Regions from separate parts of the Paenibacillus sp. BAC0078 genome, predicted to be linked through region 1. Evidence: riboswitches for the same ligand, from Rfam matches in the RefSeq annotation. Region 1 holds a riboswitch; each other region holds the start of a gene.
The links. Region 1 has a riboswitch for thiamine pyrophosphate ahead of ACX1DY_RS04450 (thiamine phosphate synthase). Riboswitches for the same ligand answer to the same signal wherever they lie in the genome.
Positions count from the first base shown of each region.

Region 2: it holds a riboswitch for thiamine pyrophosphate, as region 1 does, so the genes downstream of both, thiC (phosphomethylpyrimidine synthase ThiC) here and ACX1DY_RS04450 (thiamine phosphate synthase) in region 1, are expected to answer to the same signal.
Region 3: it holds a riboswitch for thiamine pyrophosphate, as region 1 does, so the genes downstream of both, ACX1DY_RS18140 (ABC transporter substrate-binding protein) here and ACX1DY_RS04450 (thiamine phosphate synthase) in region 1, are expected to answer to the same signal.

Region 1 is NZ_JBTLRW010000002.1:220,582-225,623, forward strand. It holds gene ACX1DY_RS04435 (hypothetical protein) at 199-618, shown strand; gene ACX1DY_RS04440 (NUDIX hydrolase) at 691-1,116, opposite strand; gene ACX1DY_RS04445 (SDR family oxidoreductase) at 1,578-2,444, shown strand; TPP riboswitch at 2,602-2,704, shown strand; gene ACX1DY_RS04450 (thiamine phosphate synthase) at 2,821-3,480, shown strand; gene thiS (sulfur carrier protein ThiS) at 3,477-3,680, shown strand; gene ACX1DY_RS04460 (thiazole synthase) at 3,719-4,519, shown strand; gene ACX1DY_RS04465 (hypothetical protein) at 4,506-4,955, shown strand; gene ACX1DY_RS04470 (hypothetical protein) at 5,025-5,042, shown strand, end outside.
Region 2 is NZ_JBTLRW010000020.1:21,051-26,092, reverse strand. It holds gene thiC (phosphomethylpyrimidine synthase ThiC) at 1-1,588, opposite strand, end outside; TPP riboswitch at 1,705-1,811, opposite strand; gene trxB (thioredoxin-disulfide reductase) at 1,876-2,829, opposite strand; gene ACX1DY_RS26045 (tetratricopeptide repeat protein) at 2,929-4,662, opposite strand; gene ACX1DY_RS26040 (ribose-phosphate diphosphokinase) at 4,890-5,042, opposite strand, start outside.
Region 3 is NZ_JBTLRW010000009.1:140,843-145,884, forward strand. It holds gene ACX1DY_RS18120 (response regulator) at 1-230, shown strand, start outside; gene ACX1DY_RS18125 (ABC transporter ATP-binding protein) at 705-1,748, opposite strand; gene ACX1DY_RS18130 (ABC transporter permease) at 1,851-2,612, opposite strand; gene ACX1DY_RS18135 (thiamine-binding protein) at 2,609-2,902, opposite strand; gene ACX1DY_RS18140 (ABC transporter substrate-binding protein) at 2,944-4,014, opposite strand; TPP riboswitch at 4,141-4,253, opposite strand; gene ACX1DY_RS18145 (pyridoxamine 5'-phosphate oxidase family protein) at 4,431-4,871, shown strand; gene ACX1DY_RS18150 (response regulator transcription factor) at 5,029-5,042, shown strand, end outside.

The DNA.
Region 1 (5,042 bases):
CAGAACGAGGGTAAAACCAAGAGAATATATTGAACTTTTCCGATTATAAAATATGGAGCGAACGCTCCCAAACTAAAGAGACTTGTCAGTTTCCCAACCGCCATACCTTCAACTTTATTGGTGGATAAGACGACAATAAGCAGGCGACGATAACGCCCTGAATTTGGCCTCCGGTTTGTGGCTGAAGGCACAACCGCTGTGAAGGCAGTAACAGTGCAGTCCGGCGTCAAACTGGAAGAGAATGGGGCTTCAGGTGTGGGATTCACTGACGTGGAAGTGGCCGAGGACCTCCCTGATGGTGCTGCGGTAGAGCTGAATGGTATCTTTGAGAATGTGAATGTTGAAGCTAAATCATTTGAGCTGCAATTGCAAAAAGGCTCTATAAGCAAACTTGGTGTAGCTGCTGGCGCGGCAGGCCTCAAGGTGAAGCTGAGTGCAGGAACTACTGTAGTCCAGTTGGTTCTGAATGCGGCTGCGAGTATTACGGGAGCTGGGCTAGTGCAGGCGGTGACAGTGAATGATGGTGCCAAAGGCTCCTCTTTCACCGAGAAACCGGCCACAGTTGACGGAAGCCAGAAGGACTCCATTTCAATTGGGGGACCGATCGGATTGCCGTGAGTGCGATTTTAGCTCCAGGTGAAGAAGACCACTTTCATCAGGAAAGCGGTCTTCTTCCGATACAGATGTTTCTCACAGCAGCTCCTCCAGTGCAAACACATTGCTTTTCTCAAATTCCGCCAGAATGCCGGGCGGCAGCAAGGTCTGAACTTCAAGCTTGGTGCACCATTTATAAGCTGTATGTTCTTCCGAGAGCAGCACTGTATCGTCATCTGATTTGCACAGATAGGTGATGATGATAAGCTGTCTGCCCGGATCGCTCAGAAAGGAGGATACATATAAAAGTGCTCCCACTTCTACGGTAAGTCCGGTCTCCTCCCTGATCTCCCGCACCAGCGCGGTCTCCAGGCCTTCTCCGAATTCAATTTTCCCTCCCGGGCATTCCCAGCTCCCCGCTCCTACAGAATCCTCCGCAGCGCGCTGTACAAGCAGAATTTTGCCTTTATGTACAATGACTCCTTTGACGGCAACGACGATGCTCTTTGAATTTCTGCTCATAACTGTGCCTGCCTCCTTAACCTAACCTCGTTGTTCCGTCCAAATCTCCTTGCCTGACAAACACAATGTTCTCTAAATTATATCTGGTGTCTTCACGAAAAACGACTGTATGTGGTAAAGATAATTCAGCTATATAAGCTGAACTAAAGAACTACCAAAAGGCAGAAGTGGCGGAGGGGAAGTTTGGAACTGTAGGAGCGGTAGCGTTCGCCTAAGAGCTTTCCGCAGGAAAGCTGGCTTCGGAAGCATAGGCTATGTTTGGATTTCTACTGTGAATAACAGTTTAAATCAAGAAATCCAAACATAACAGCGGCCGAAAGTCCAAACATTCCCCGCAGTCACGGTTAAAGCCGACTTGATAAATCTAATACAGCACACCAGACGCATAATCCAAGCCCCATAAGCCATCCTAAAACGATGATGCTACTTCCATAGTTGCACAGCGAAAGGAGACAAGGATCATGCCAAACAATCAAGCCACACAAACCTTACCCCCGCAGGAGCAGAAGCAACAGCCCGGGATTGAGAGCCAGATGAAGCCACTGCCGGAATTCGAGACGTCAGCCTATAAGGCGGCAGGCAAGCTGCTGGGCAAGGCGGCGCTTATTACGGGGGGTGACAGCGGCATTGGGCGCGCGGTGGCTGTTCATTTTGCCAAGGAAGGTGCGGATGTCGTTGTTTCTTATCTGAGTGAGCATTCGGATGCCGAGGAGACCAAACGCCAGGTGGAGCAGGAAGGCCGCAAATGTATTTTGATAGCCGGTGATATCGGTGTGGAAGCCTTCTGCCAGGATCTGATTAAAAAGACGGTGGACGGACTGGGCAAGCTGGACATCCTGATCAACAATGCCGCCGAGCAGCATCCGCAGGACAAGATTGAGAATATCACTTCCGAGCAGCTTGAGCGCACGTTCCGCACAAATATTTTTTCAATGTTCTACTTGACCAAGGCGGCAATGCCCCATCTGAAAAAAGGCTCCACGATCATCAATACGACCTCCATCACGGCCTATCGGGGCAGCCCGCAGCTGCTGGACTATTCGTCCACCAAAGGCGCAATTCTCAGCTTCACCCGGTCGCTGTCGATGAATCTGGCGGAGCAGGGTATTCGTGTCAACGCTGTCGCGCCGGGTCCAGTCTGGACTCCGCTTATCCCTTCATCCTTTGATGCTAAGAAGGTCAGCGAGTTCGGCGGCACACAGCCGATGAAACGTCCCGGCCAACCGGAGGAGCTGGCTCCCGCCTATGTCTATCTCGCTTCTGAGGATTCATCCTATGTAAGCGGACAGGTTATACATGTTAACGGCGGCGAGATTATAAACGGCTAATTAGAGCATTGCTGCTCTATAATTCAGGTGTAAGAGCGTACCTCTGCGGTTCGCTCTTTTTGCTGCGTATGCTAAAGCGGTGAAATTCTCATATCATTTGTATAGCTTTTTCGAGGAAAACTATGTTAATATGAACCACGTCAGCAACTGAATATGAATTTGCCACTAGGGGTGCCGCAAGGCTGAGACGAACCTGACCGTTCGGACCCTTTGAACCTGATCTGGTTTATACCAGCGTAGGAAAGTGATGACGAATGACTGCAGCAGGGCTTATTCTTCAGCCCGTATTCCTGTATATATTTCCGACTGCCTCCTATTGCTGGGGGCGGTTTTTTTGTGTTTGGTGTTGCAACAACAATGAATGAAGGTGAACCGCTTGACTGAAATTCATTTGATTTCGGACGGGAAGCTTGGACCGGAGCGGTTTATTGCACTTGCTGCTTCTGTGCATCCACTCATGGATTATATCCATCTCCGGGAAAAGCATTTGTCCGCCCGGGAACTGCTGAGCCTAACGGAGCAACTGATCAGGGCGGGAATCTCTGCGGCCAAGCTGATCATTAATGACCGTCTTGATGTTGCCCTTGCGGCCGGCGCGGGCGGTGTTCAGCTTGCCTGGCACAGTTTGCCGCCTGCTGCTGCCCGCGCCGCTGCTCCAGGCCTTCGGCTGGGGAGGTCGGTGCATTCGGCGGAGGAGGCCGCAGAAGCCGGACGGCAGGGGGCAGATTACTGCCTGTTCGGGCATGTGTTTGCCACAGCTTGCAAGCATGGGCAGCAAGAGCGTGGCCTTGATCTGCTGAGAGCAGCCGTGCGGACCAGCAGCATTCCGCTGATTGCCATCGGCGGGATTGAGCCGGGCAACGCTGGCCGGATTGTCCGGCAGGGCGCTGCAGGGATTGCCGTAATGTCCGGCATTTGTAGCAGCGCAGATCCTGTGGCTGCCGCCAAGGCTTACAGAGCGGCGGTTCAGAATATCTCCGGCGCGGCGGCTGTGAATATCGCTGAATCTTTTGGCGGAGGAGGTGAAAAGGCGTGAAGCTGACCATTAATGGGACAGCCGGGGTGTATGCAGAGGAATGCCGGACCGTGGCTGACCTGCTGTGCCTCCCTGAGTGGAACGGAAGGCTTGTAATTGTGGAGCTGAACGGTGAGATTGTCACCAAAGACAATTACGGGGAGACGCTGCTCAGCGAAGGCGACCGGATAGAGCTGGTGCATTTTGTAGGCGGGGGCTGAGCTGTTGTGAACAAAAATATTGATCAGGAGGCGGGTTCATGTTAGATCCATTGATTATTGGCGGCATTTCACTATCCAGCCGTTTGTTTATTGGTACGGGAAAATACAGCCGGAACACTCTGATTCCCGAGGTCATCGCACGTTCAGGCTCACAGGTGATTACGGTCGCTTTGCGCCGGGTTGATCCGGAGAGCAAAGATAATATTGTCAGCCATATTCCTAGCCATATGACGCTGTTGCCCAATACCTCAGGGGCAAGGACTGCTGAAGAGGCAGTGCGCATTGCAAGACTGGCAAGAGCGGCCGGCCTTGGCAATTGGATCAAGATTGAGGTCATTAACGATCAGAAGTATCTGCTGCCGGATAACCTGGAGACGATTCGGGCTACGGAAATTCTGGCCGCTGACGGCTTCGTAGTGCTTCCGTATATGAGCCCGGATCTGTCAGCAGCCATTCAGATGAGGAAGGCGGGAGCCGCCGCCATCATGCCGCTTGGCTCCCCGATAGGCTCGAACCGCGGCTTGAAGACGAAGGAGCTGCTGCGGATTCTGATTGCCGAGGTGGAGCTTCCCATTATTGTGGACGCGGGAATCGGCAAGCCGTCCGAAGCAGCAGAGGCGATGGAGCTTGGCGCAGCGGCTGTGCTGCTTAACACGGCTATCGCTACTTCCCGTGATCCGCTGCTGATGGCCGAAGCGTTCCGCGATGCGGTAACCGCAGGCCGCAAGGCCTACTTGGCCGGACTCGGGCCGGTGGAGGAGACTGCCGTAGCGTCTTCGCCCTTGACGGGTTTTCTGCAGTGCCTTACGGAAATGGGGCAGGAACATGAGCTTTTATGAGACGCTGACCCGTCTGGAGCAGCTTCCTTACGAGGCTTTATGGAAAGCATATCAGGTGGAGGATGTGAGGCGGGCAATCCGCAAGGAGCATCTGGAAGAGCGGGATCTTCAAGCCCTGCTGTCCCCGGCTGCGGAGGCTTGTCTGGAGGAGATGGCCCAGCGTGCGCAGCAGCTGACCCGTTCGCATTTTGGACATGTCATGCAGATGTTCACACCGATGTATCTCGCCGACTTCTGTGTGAATCACTGCACTTATTGCAGCTTTAGCTCCATATATGATTTTTCGCGAAAAAGATTGACGGCGGAGCAGGTGGGGCAAGAGGGACGGGCGATTTCCGCCACAGGTCTCCGGCACATCCTGCTGCTTACTGGGGAATCCCGCAGGGAAAGTCCGGCCTCCTACGTGAAGGAATGCGTGGAAATCCTCCGCAAATAGTTCTCTTCCATCAGCATCGAGGTGAACCCGCTGTCCACGGAGGAGTATAAGGAGCTTAGGGAGGCTGGAGTGGACGGCTTGACGCTG
Region 2 (5,042 bases), on a different contig from region 1:
CTGCAGGCAGGGTCTCGTCGTGATATTCCAGTGCCCGCTCAGGGTCCAGCGACAGATGGAACTGGTCACGCCAGCGGAACTCGAACCGCGCCTTGGACAGCGCGTTGTCCCGTTCTTGCGCCCCTGGATGCCCTTTGGCCAGGTCGGCTGCATGTGCTGCGATTTTGTAGGTAATGACACCCTCGCGCACATCATTCTTGTTCGGCAGTCCCAAGTGCTCCTTGGGCGTAACGTAGCAGAGCATGGCTGTTCCGAACCAGCCGATCATCGCGGCACCGATTGCAGAGGTAATATGATCATAGCCAGGGGCAATGTCTGTGGTTAACGGACCGAGTGTGTAAAAAGGGGCTTCCCGGCAAAGCTCCAGTTGCTTGTCCATGTTCTCCTTGATCTTATGCATCGGTACATGGCCCGGACCCTCCACCATTACCTGAACATCATGCTTCCAGGCCAAGGCTGTCAGTTCACCAAGCGTCTCCAGTTCAGCGAACTGGGCTTCGTCATTGGCATCGGCAATGGAACCGGGGCGCAGACCGTCCCCCAGGGAAAAGGCCACGTCGTATGTCTTCATAATCTCGCATATCTCTTCAAAATGCGTATACAGGAAATTCTCCTGTTGATGAGCAAGACACCATGCCGCCATAATCGAGCCCCCGCGCGAAACAATCCCTGTCATTCGCCCGGCAGTTAGCGGAATATAACGCAGCAGCACTCCGGCATGAATAGTGAAATAATCCACACCCTGCTCCGCCTGTTCGATAAGCGTGTCCCGGTACAGCTCCCACGTCAAAGCCTCGGCTATGCCGCCCACCTTCTCTAACGCCTGATAAATCGGCACAGTGCCAATGGGTACAGGAGAGTTGCGGATGATCCATTCACGGGTAGCATGAATCTGCTTACCAGTGGAGAGATCCATAATGGTGTCCGCCCCCCAGCGGGTGGCCCATCTCATTTTCTCTACCTCTTCCTCAATAGAAGAAGAAACGGCGGAATTCCCGATGTTCGCGTTAATCTTCACCAGAAAATTACGGCCAATGATCATCGGTTCACTCTCCGGGTGGTTAATGTTCGAAGGAATGATCGCCCTTCCGGCAGCCACCTCATCCCTTACATATTCCGGCGTTGTATTCTCGCGGATTGCAATGAACTCCATTTCCGGTGTAATGATGCCGTTCCGCGCATAATGCAGTTGGGTTACATTTCTGCCTTTACGCGCTCTTAAGGGGCGCCGCAACAAACCGGAAAAACCTTCAACCTCCAAAAAGTCTTCCGTATTTCCGTCATTACCGGCCTGCTTCATTCGCCCTGCGTATTCCTCCGAATCCCCGCGCTCTGCAATCCAGCATAGACGGTGCGGCGGCAGTCCTCTGCGGACATCGGTTTCTACAGCAGCATCGGTATAGATCCCACTCGTGTCATAGACACGCAGCGGTGCGTTATCCTCATCACCGGCCACACCCTCGGTTCGGCTCAGGCTGATCTCACGCATCGGGACTTGAATATCCGGGCGCGAGCCCTCCACATAGACTTTACGGCTTGCAGGGAACCCCAAAAGAGTTACTTCTTCCTTCTTCACTGTTTCTGACATCTCTTCTCCTCCTCCAGGCTCTGGGAGCCAAGTTGCAGACAAGAAAATGCAGCAAAAAAGCCGCTCCACCTGGAGCGGCTTTATCTATGAACAGCCAAAAAAGACTGCGCTCAATAAAAGGTCCGGCTCCACTTTCCTACGCTGGTATGATCCAGATCAGGTTCAAGGGTCCGGGAATTCAATTTTCCCGTCTCAGCCCATTCAGGCTCCCCTAGTGGGTATCTTATCTGATTACATTCAATCTACTTGCCATGGTGTTTTTTGTCAACCTCGGCGTTGCCCGGCTATTATTTATCCAGTGTTTCGCTCCAGTCATGCACCATCGTGCCTTCCAGGTACTTCTCCGCATCCATCGCAGCCATACAGCCGGTTCCCGCTGCCGAGATCGCCTGGCGGTAACGGGTATCCTGCACGTCGCCGCAAGCGAACACGCCCGGGATATTGGTTTCCGTTGTCCCCGGATTCACCACGATATATCCATTCTCGTCCGTAGTAATCTGACCGCCCAGGAAAGCCGTATTCGGCGTATGTCCGATAGCGACGAATACGCCGTCCGCTTCCACAAGCTCCTCAAGACCTGTCTCGTTGTTGCGGACCGTCAGTCCCTTAACACCGGAATCGCCGAGGGTCACTTCAAGCGGAGTCCGGTTCAGCGCCCAGGCAACCTTGCTGTTCCCGCGCGCCCGGTCCTGCATAATCTTCGAAGCGCGCAGCTCCGAACGGCGGTGGACCAGCGTTACGCTGGAAGCGAACCGTGTCAGGAAGCTGGCTTCCTCCATCGCAGAGTCGCCGCCGCCGACTACGATAATCTTTTTGCCGCGGAAGAAGAAGCCGTCACAGGTTGCACAAGTGCTGACACCGCGTCCGACGTTCTCCTGTTCCCCCGGTATGCCTAGATATCTGGCCGACGCACCAGTCGAAATAATAACCGTTTCTGCCTCCAGTACGCCCAGGCCATCCACGGTGATTTTGAAGGGGCGCTGCGAGAAATCGACGGATTCCACCCAGCCGTTCTTAAATTCAGCACCGAAGCGCTCCGCCTGCTTGCGCATATTGTCCATCAGATCCGGACCCATAATCCCTTCGGGAAAGCCCGGAAAGTTCTCCACCTCTGTCGTCGTTGTCAGCTGTCCTCCCGGCTGCAAACCCTCAATTACCAGCGGGTTAAGATTCGCACGCGCCAGATAAATCGCGGCAGTCAGACCGGCAGGACCTGTTCCGATTACAATTGATTTGTACATAAGTATGGCCTCCTCACAAGCGGATTTAATTTAAGTAACAACGGTCTTACTGGCTCCACCAAAAGTGGGTGGACCCTCTGCGGGCAACTGGAGCTATTCTCAAATATTTTCGGTAAAAGGGGGTAAAATACCCGCCTCCGGTCCATCATCCCCGATGCCGCATTCGCTTTGGATCCGCCGCGCATAGCGGCTTACCATAGAGACGGAAACCCCGTAACGCTGGGCGGCTTCACGGTAGGTGACAGGACGGCCGTGCAGCTTCGCAATCAGATACTCCAATGCCGCGCACCAGCCTCCGTCATGCCGGAATAAAGGTACATCCGGGTACAAGCTGCCAATGAACTGGCGCCAAAGGAGCTCGGCAGCCTTCTTCTGAACGGCATCATATCTCCGGTCCATCATGGCTACTGTATGATCAATAATCTGCTGCCAGTCCTCTTTCCACTCTGGGGGTCCTTTATGGCTTGGTGCAGCAGTGTGCTGTACCCCCTTGGATGCCGGGTTCTCGTCCGGGCTGCCGCCAATCAGCCGCTGCAGGTTTATGAGAGCGTCCTCCTGCAGCGGCTCTTGCTGGGGCCCGCCCTGCAGAGCCCCGGAGATTTCTTCGTCCTCGATCCAGCGGAGCGCCTCCGTTACTTGAAGCTTCGTGTTCGCGTCGCCGTAGCGCAGCGCCCAGAAGAACGAAGCCCGCAGCAGCGGATTATTCCGTACTTCCTCGGTGAATTTGTCCGTGTTGTCCTTCCACTGCTTAAGCTGCTCCTGAAAAGGCAACTGATAATTGTAGCTGACGGGAGCCATAGGCCGGCCTTCAGCCTGTGCCAGCTGCAGCTGTGACAGGAAAAATTTCGGCACAGCCGATTCCGGGTCCAGCTTGGTTGCCTGACGCCAGCAGCGTACAGCTTCACTGTACAGGCCGCTGTTACTGGCCGCCGCCGCACAGTAATGATACAGGCCGGCATCTCCACCGACCTCCTCGTCCTTCAGCAGGCGGCGGAAATGACCGTAGGCCGTTCTATGCTTACCCAGAATCCCCATCGTCGTAGCCATTTTAAACACATGCTCCTGATGAAAAGGCACTGTGGCTTCAAGCATGCGCAGCAGAGCGGCGAGCTGGTCCTTGTCACCTGCATACTGCAGAAAAATTGCCATATTGCAGAGTGCATGCAGATTGCCCGGATCCTGCTCCAGCACCTCGGCTAGGCATTCCTTGGCTTTCATAAATCTGCCCATATAAAAATAGGCAAGAGCCAGATTGTTACGCGCCGCCAGAAAATCCGGGGTGTTCTCGACAATTTCTTCAAGCAGCTTAACCGCTTGCGGAAACTTTCCTTCTTCCAGGAGGCTCCGGGCCCGGTCGTGCTCCACCAAGCCTTCCCGGCTGCGGATACGGACAAGCGGCGCAGGACGGTTCAGCTCATACTGCAGCAGCTCCATCAGCTCTTCGGACTCAGCCAGAAACTCCCCGCGGGCATCCTCCTCCAGATACGTCATAAGACTGCGTTCCGCCTCTTCAAAGCTTTCCATATTAGCAAAGTTATTAGCCATATAGAAATGGCATTCTGTCATTGCAGGATCAATCTTTTCCAGCACATGGGTCAAAATGTCGTTGGACGCCTCATAATTCCCCATCTCAGATAATATACCCGCCATATTGCAATGATTCACCGGGTTCTCCGGCTCATATTCAACAGCTTTGCGGAAATTCTTTAATGCCTTATCATATTGAAAGCGGTCCAATGACCGTACAGCTCTCTCAAAGAAAAAATTGGCATCCAGAGTGACGGGAATAACATTTCCGTTCCCCGCATCATTCTCTGAAGTTCTCTCTATCATGGAAGCAAGGCACCTCCCTTTATAAGCTTCCTAATTCTCACGAAAAATAGGAGAGCAGCGGCAAACGGCCTGCCCAGGCTCCTATTTACGCCCCTTCGTTTCCATTTCTGGTCCCGACTGTCTTCACACAGTATACCACATGTTCCATGGGGATTCTCAAGGTCAAAGGAACTCTTCGGGAGGAAAAAGCTTGAAAGAGCCGGCTTCCGACAGAAAAGACGCAGAAATTAAATTTCCGCGTCTCTGAACAGCTTATCTATAGAACCGCCTTCGATGATAATGCGTGTGGCCTCTGCCAGCATAGGGGCTACGGACAATACGGTGAAGCGGCTGGAATGATCATCCGGCAGCGCGATAGAATCGGTAACAATCACTTCATC
Region 3 (5,042 bases), on a different contig from region 1:
TGTCGCCTGAGCTGGTTTTTGGCAGCTTGCGCGAAGAGAATCCGCTATCTGCCCGGGAGCAGGAGATTCTGAAGCTGGCCGGCGCAGGCCAGAGTGCGGGGGAGATCGCCGGCACTCTGCATCTCTCCTATGGCACCGTCCGCAATTACATATCGGAAATCCTGAACAAGCTGGAAGTGAAGAGCCGCATCGAAGCCGTGCGGCTGGCGGAGGAGAAAGGCTGGATTTAGGGGGAGTGGCAGGGGGAGGAACAAGTGGAATTGCACAATCAGTTGAGTTGGCAACAGGAGAAGGAAGGGCGAAAAGAGGGGGGGAAGGAAAGACGGAAAGGATAGAAGTGTGGAAGTGTAGACGTCTGGAGGCGTAAAAGGATAGGAGTTAGGAGATAGCTGAGTACGGCGGAGTTTGCGGGAATTTCTCCACCTAATATGATGGAATTCGAGAGTTTTTGGGCTTTAGTGGGAATTCATCCACTTAATTCAGTCTATTGAGCCTTAGATTGGGCTGGAAGGTCGAAATAGATGGACTAATTCCCACTACTTGCTCAAAATGCCTGTTATCCGCAGCATGAAGCGGATTATTTCCCACTAAGCTCCTACGGAGCATGCAAAATAAGCCCGTCACCCTAATTCATTGGGTAGACGGGCTATTATTGTAGCTGGCTGCGCTTCTTACAGGGTCAGCCGCAAGCTGACCCTGTAAGATTACTTGGCAGCCTTCGCCTGCTCCTCGCGCATCCACTGCGACAGCTGGCGCTTGAGCTGCAGGAACTCGGGCGAGTCGGTAATGTCCTCGCGGCGCGGACGCGGGAAAGGGACATCGACGGTGTGCAGGACGGAGCCTGGACGTCCGGAGAAGACGTAGATGCGGCTGGAGAGGAGCAGCGCCTCCTCGATGCTGTGGGTAATGAACAGCACGGAACGGCGGTTCTCTTCCCACAGCTCCAGCAGCCAGCGCTGCATTTCGCTGCGCGTCAGCGCATCCAGCGCGCTGAACGGCTCATCCAGCAGCATCAGCTCCTGCGGTGCGAGCAGCGCCCGCAGGAAGGCGACCCGCTGCTGCATGCCGCCTGACAGCATATGCGGGTAAGCCCGCTCGAACCCGCTTAGGCCGACCTTGGCCAGCCAGTGGCGGGCGGCCTCCCGCGCCTCGGCTCGCGGCGCGCCTTTTAGCTCGCCTGCGAGCAGGACGTTGTCCTCAATCGTCCGCCACGGGAAGAGCGCGGGCTGCTGCGGCATATAGCTGATCTCGCCGCGCTGACCGGTTACCGGCCTGCCGTTCATGCTAACTGTTCCGGCATCGGGCAGCTCCAGGCCGCCGATAATATGGAACAGTGTGCTTTTGCCGCAGCCGGAAGGCCCGACAATGGAGACAAATTCCTGCGGCGCAACCGTCAAGGATACATTATCCAGCACACGCGTCTCACGGCGGCGGTGGGAGAAGGTTTCGGAGACCCCGCTAACTTCGAGTGCTGGCGGCGCACTTTGGTCTTCCCCTGTGGGCTTCCCGGCAGTTCTGAGACCCGCAGCCAGGTCTTCCACCGCGTAACTGCCAGTAGTCTGAGCGCCTGCAGCCAGCCCTTCCCCAGCGTGACTGCCAGTGATCTGAGCGCCTGCAGCCATCCCTCCCGCAATGCGTGCTCCTGGAGTCTGATCCCCAGCTTCAGCCGCTTGATCCCCGAGAGTCGGGGCTTCAAGCCCTGTGCCTTTTCCCGAACCCGTCCGGTCAGAATCTGTGATATGAGGCATCCGCATCATCCTTCTTTCTCATACGCCTTCAGCTCTTAAACTGCTATCACAACTAGCGGCGTTTGTTCAGTCATTTAGCAACTCATTCAGTAATTAGTTAAATTATAAGGTCTTCCGCGGCTTCCAGCGCACCAGCCATTTCTCCAGCAGCGCGATCATGGCGAACAGCACCAGACTCAGCAGCACAATAATAGCGATGGCAACGAACATCCGGTCTGTCCGGTAGGAGGCCTTCTGCAGCAGCATGTAATAGCCGATCCCTTTGTCAGCGCCGATCCATTCGGCGACCACCGCGCCCATTACCGCGTAAGTCGCGGAGATTTTTAGGCCGGAGAACAAGGAAGGCAAGGAACCGGGAAACTCAAGCTTGGCAAAAATCTGCCACTTGCTTGCCCCGGCCATTTTCATATAGTTCATCATGATCCGGTCGCTCTGCGCCAGCCCGCCCATTGCAGCGACGGCTACCGGGAAAAAGCAGACGAGGGTAATCAGGACAATTTTGGGCAGCAGTCCGAAGCCGAACCAGATAATCAGCAGCGGTCCAAGCGCAATGGAAGGGACGTTCTGGCTGAGAATCAGCAGAGGATACAGCGCCCGCTTCAGCCAAGGCACCAGATGCAGCAGCAGAGCTATAATCAGACCTACGCCTGTACCAATCGGAAATCCGATCAGGGTCAGCCGGAGCGTAGCAGCCGTATGTGCCCAGATACCGGAGGCGTTGCCCCGGGATTCGCGGGCGATGTCGCCGGGACTCGGCAGCATCCAGGAAGGAACATGCAGCACCGAAACCGCCAATTGCCAAGCACCCAAAAACAAGATGACCGCCACAAGGGGCGGCCAGATCTGCTTCCAATAGGCTCTCACGGCCGGTATTTTTCCGTCAGCTTGTCCATGCTGATTCCGCTGGGATTATGGGCGATCTTGATCTGTGAGATGACGCTGGGGCTGCCGGATTCAATGAGTGCGTGGTGCATTTGGCGGACCACATCAAGCAGCTCTTCCAGTTCACCTTCCATTGTTGTCTCAAGCGGATTCACCTGGTGTTTGACGCCGGATCGCTGAATAACTTCTATGGCTTTGTCCACATAAGGGATGGAGTCCTCGTTGTTCAGAGTTTTGGGGATGACTTGAATGCTGAGCAGTGTGTTGGCCATGCGGATCAGATCCTTTCGATTTTGGAATTAGGGTATATAGTCTACTTGCCTTCCGGTAAAAAATCATTCGTAAACGCCGAAGCGGCATCCAGCGGCTTATCCAGCAGCTTCAGGCCGTACATCCAGTCGGCATAATTCTTCCAGATTTCGGTTTTCTGCTCGCCCCAACGGGCGGCATCGTCCTTGTATTTCGGGCTGAGCCATTTCTGGCTGGCCAGAACCAGCTTGGGATCAAGATCAGGCACGGCTTTGGACAAAATAGCGGCAGCCTCTTCCGGCTTGTCAATCGCGTATTGATATCCTTTCGACGTAGCCGCAAGGAAAGCCTTCACCACTTCGGGGTGCTCGGCAATTTCCTTCTCGCTTGTGGTAAGTACCGGGGTGTAGTAATCCAACTGCGGCGCATAATCCTTCAAATACAGCATATCCAGCGGTTCCCCGCGCAGCTCGGCTTCAATGCCGGTCCATGCGTAGAAAATCCAGGCGAAATCAATGTCCCGCTTCACGGCAGTGAAGAAGTCGGCTTCGCCGATATTGACCAGCTTCACCTTTTTGACATCCCCGCCTTCGGGGTCCATAATCGCCTTCATTGCCGCTTCCTCAGCAGGTGAGCCCCAGCCGCCGTAGGTTTTGCCCTCGAAATCCTTCGGAGTTTTGATATTGCGGTCCTTCGGCGCGGCAAAGCCTGAGGTATTATGCTGAATGATTGCGGCGATAGATACAAGCGGCACACCCTGCAGACGGGCCAGCGTGAGCGCCTCCTGGGCGCTGATGCCAAAAGCGGCTTCGCCCGACGTCACCATCGTGTCGGCTCCCGCCGATCCCGGCTGCACGATTTCTACATCGAGGCCTTCTTCCTTGTAATATCCCAGCTCTTTAGCCGCATAGAGGCCGGTATGGTTCGTATTCGGCGTCCAGTCGAGCGCGACCTTGATTTTGGTCAGCTCTTTGGGGGCTTCCGTGCCTGTAGCCGTTGCTTCTGGGGAAGCGGTGCTGCCCCCGGAGGTCGCAGCGGCGTTGCCGCCGGCATTACCGTTGTTGCTGCCGCAGCCGGCCATGACGATGACCAGCATGCAGCTGATGCAGAGCATTAGTGCTTTTTTGACTCCCATTTCTTCTCTTCTCTCCTTCCAGCTAGCCTCAGTCTTCCAATTTCTGATGATGTTCATACCAAAAAGGCGCCCCGGAGACCGGGACGCCAATGTAACGTAAGGTGGGTTCGCTATAGGCCGCGAGCGGCTGTAAGCAGGTGACGATTCCTACGCTGGCATTATCCAGATCAGGTATAAGGGTCAGTATCTTTGAGGGATACAATCTCAGCCGGCCAATTCCAGCACCCCTGGTACTATGAAGTTATGGGCATTGCTGTGTTCTTACGGTGTATTATAGACTGTCTCCTTCGGAATTGTCCAGTGACGGACCTCCAAATGGCAGGGACCGGAATTTAATACCCTCGGAAAGGGTACACTAACCTGACGCAAATTTTAGCGAAAAATCAAACTGGTATTAGAAAGGAGCTTTTTCGTCAATGGACAACAGAGAACTGGAGCAGGCAATCATCAAAGCGCTGGATGACAACAAGTTCGGTTCCTTCGGAACGATAGAAGCCGGCAACAAACCTAAGGTGCGCTATATGGCGGTTTTTCACGAGGGGCTTCAGATCTACTTGGCAACGAGCCGCAAGACGCATAAGGTAGAGGAACTGAAGGATAACCCGCATGCATTTCTGTTGCTAGGATATGAGCAAGGCGGCGGTAAGGATGTGCTGGAGATTGAAGCCACTGCTGCCGTTACCAAGGATGAAGGCCTGCGTTCTAAAGTATGGAATAAAGAGCTGGAAAAGTGGTTCAAAGGGCCGGATGATCCCGATTATGTGATTCTTGAGCTTATGCCGGCACGGATAGAGTATCTGGGCAAAAACAAGGAAAACGGGGTTTGGCAGCGCTCGGCGGCACTCTCCGGAAAATAAGCATTGAAGGCGGAACAGGGCCATCTTGAACCTTAGGGTTTGAGATGGCTTTTTTTAACGAAATCAGGATGATACAGCCCTGCTTACTGTTCGGCAATGGCTGGTGCTGGCTTATGGGAAATCATGCTATACTTTTGCACAGAAAGGATTGAGGCTGATGAGCGTTACATT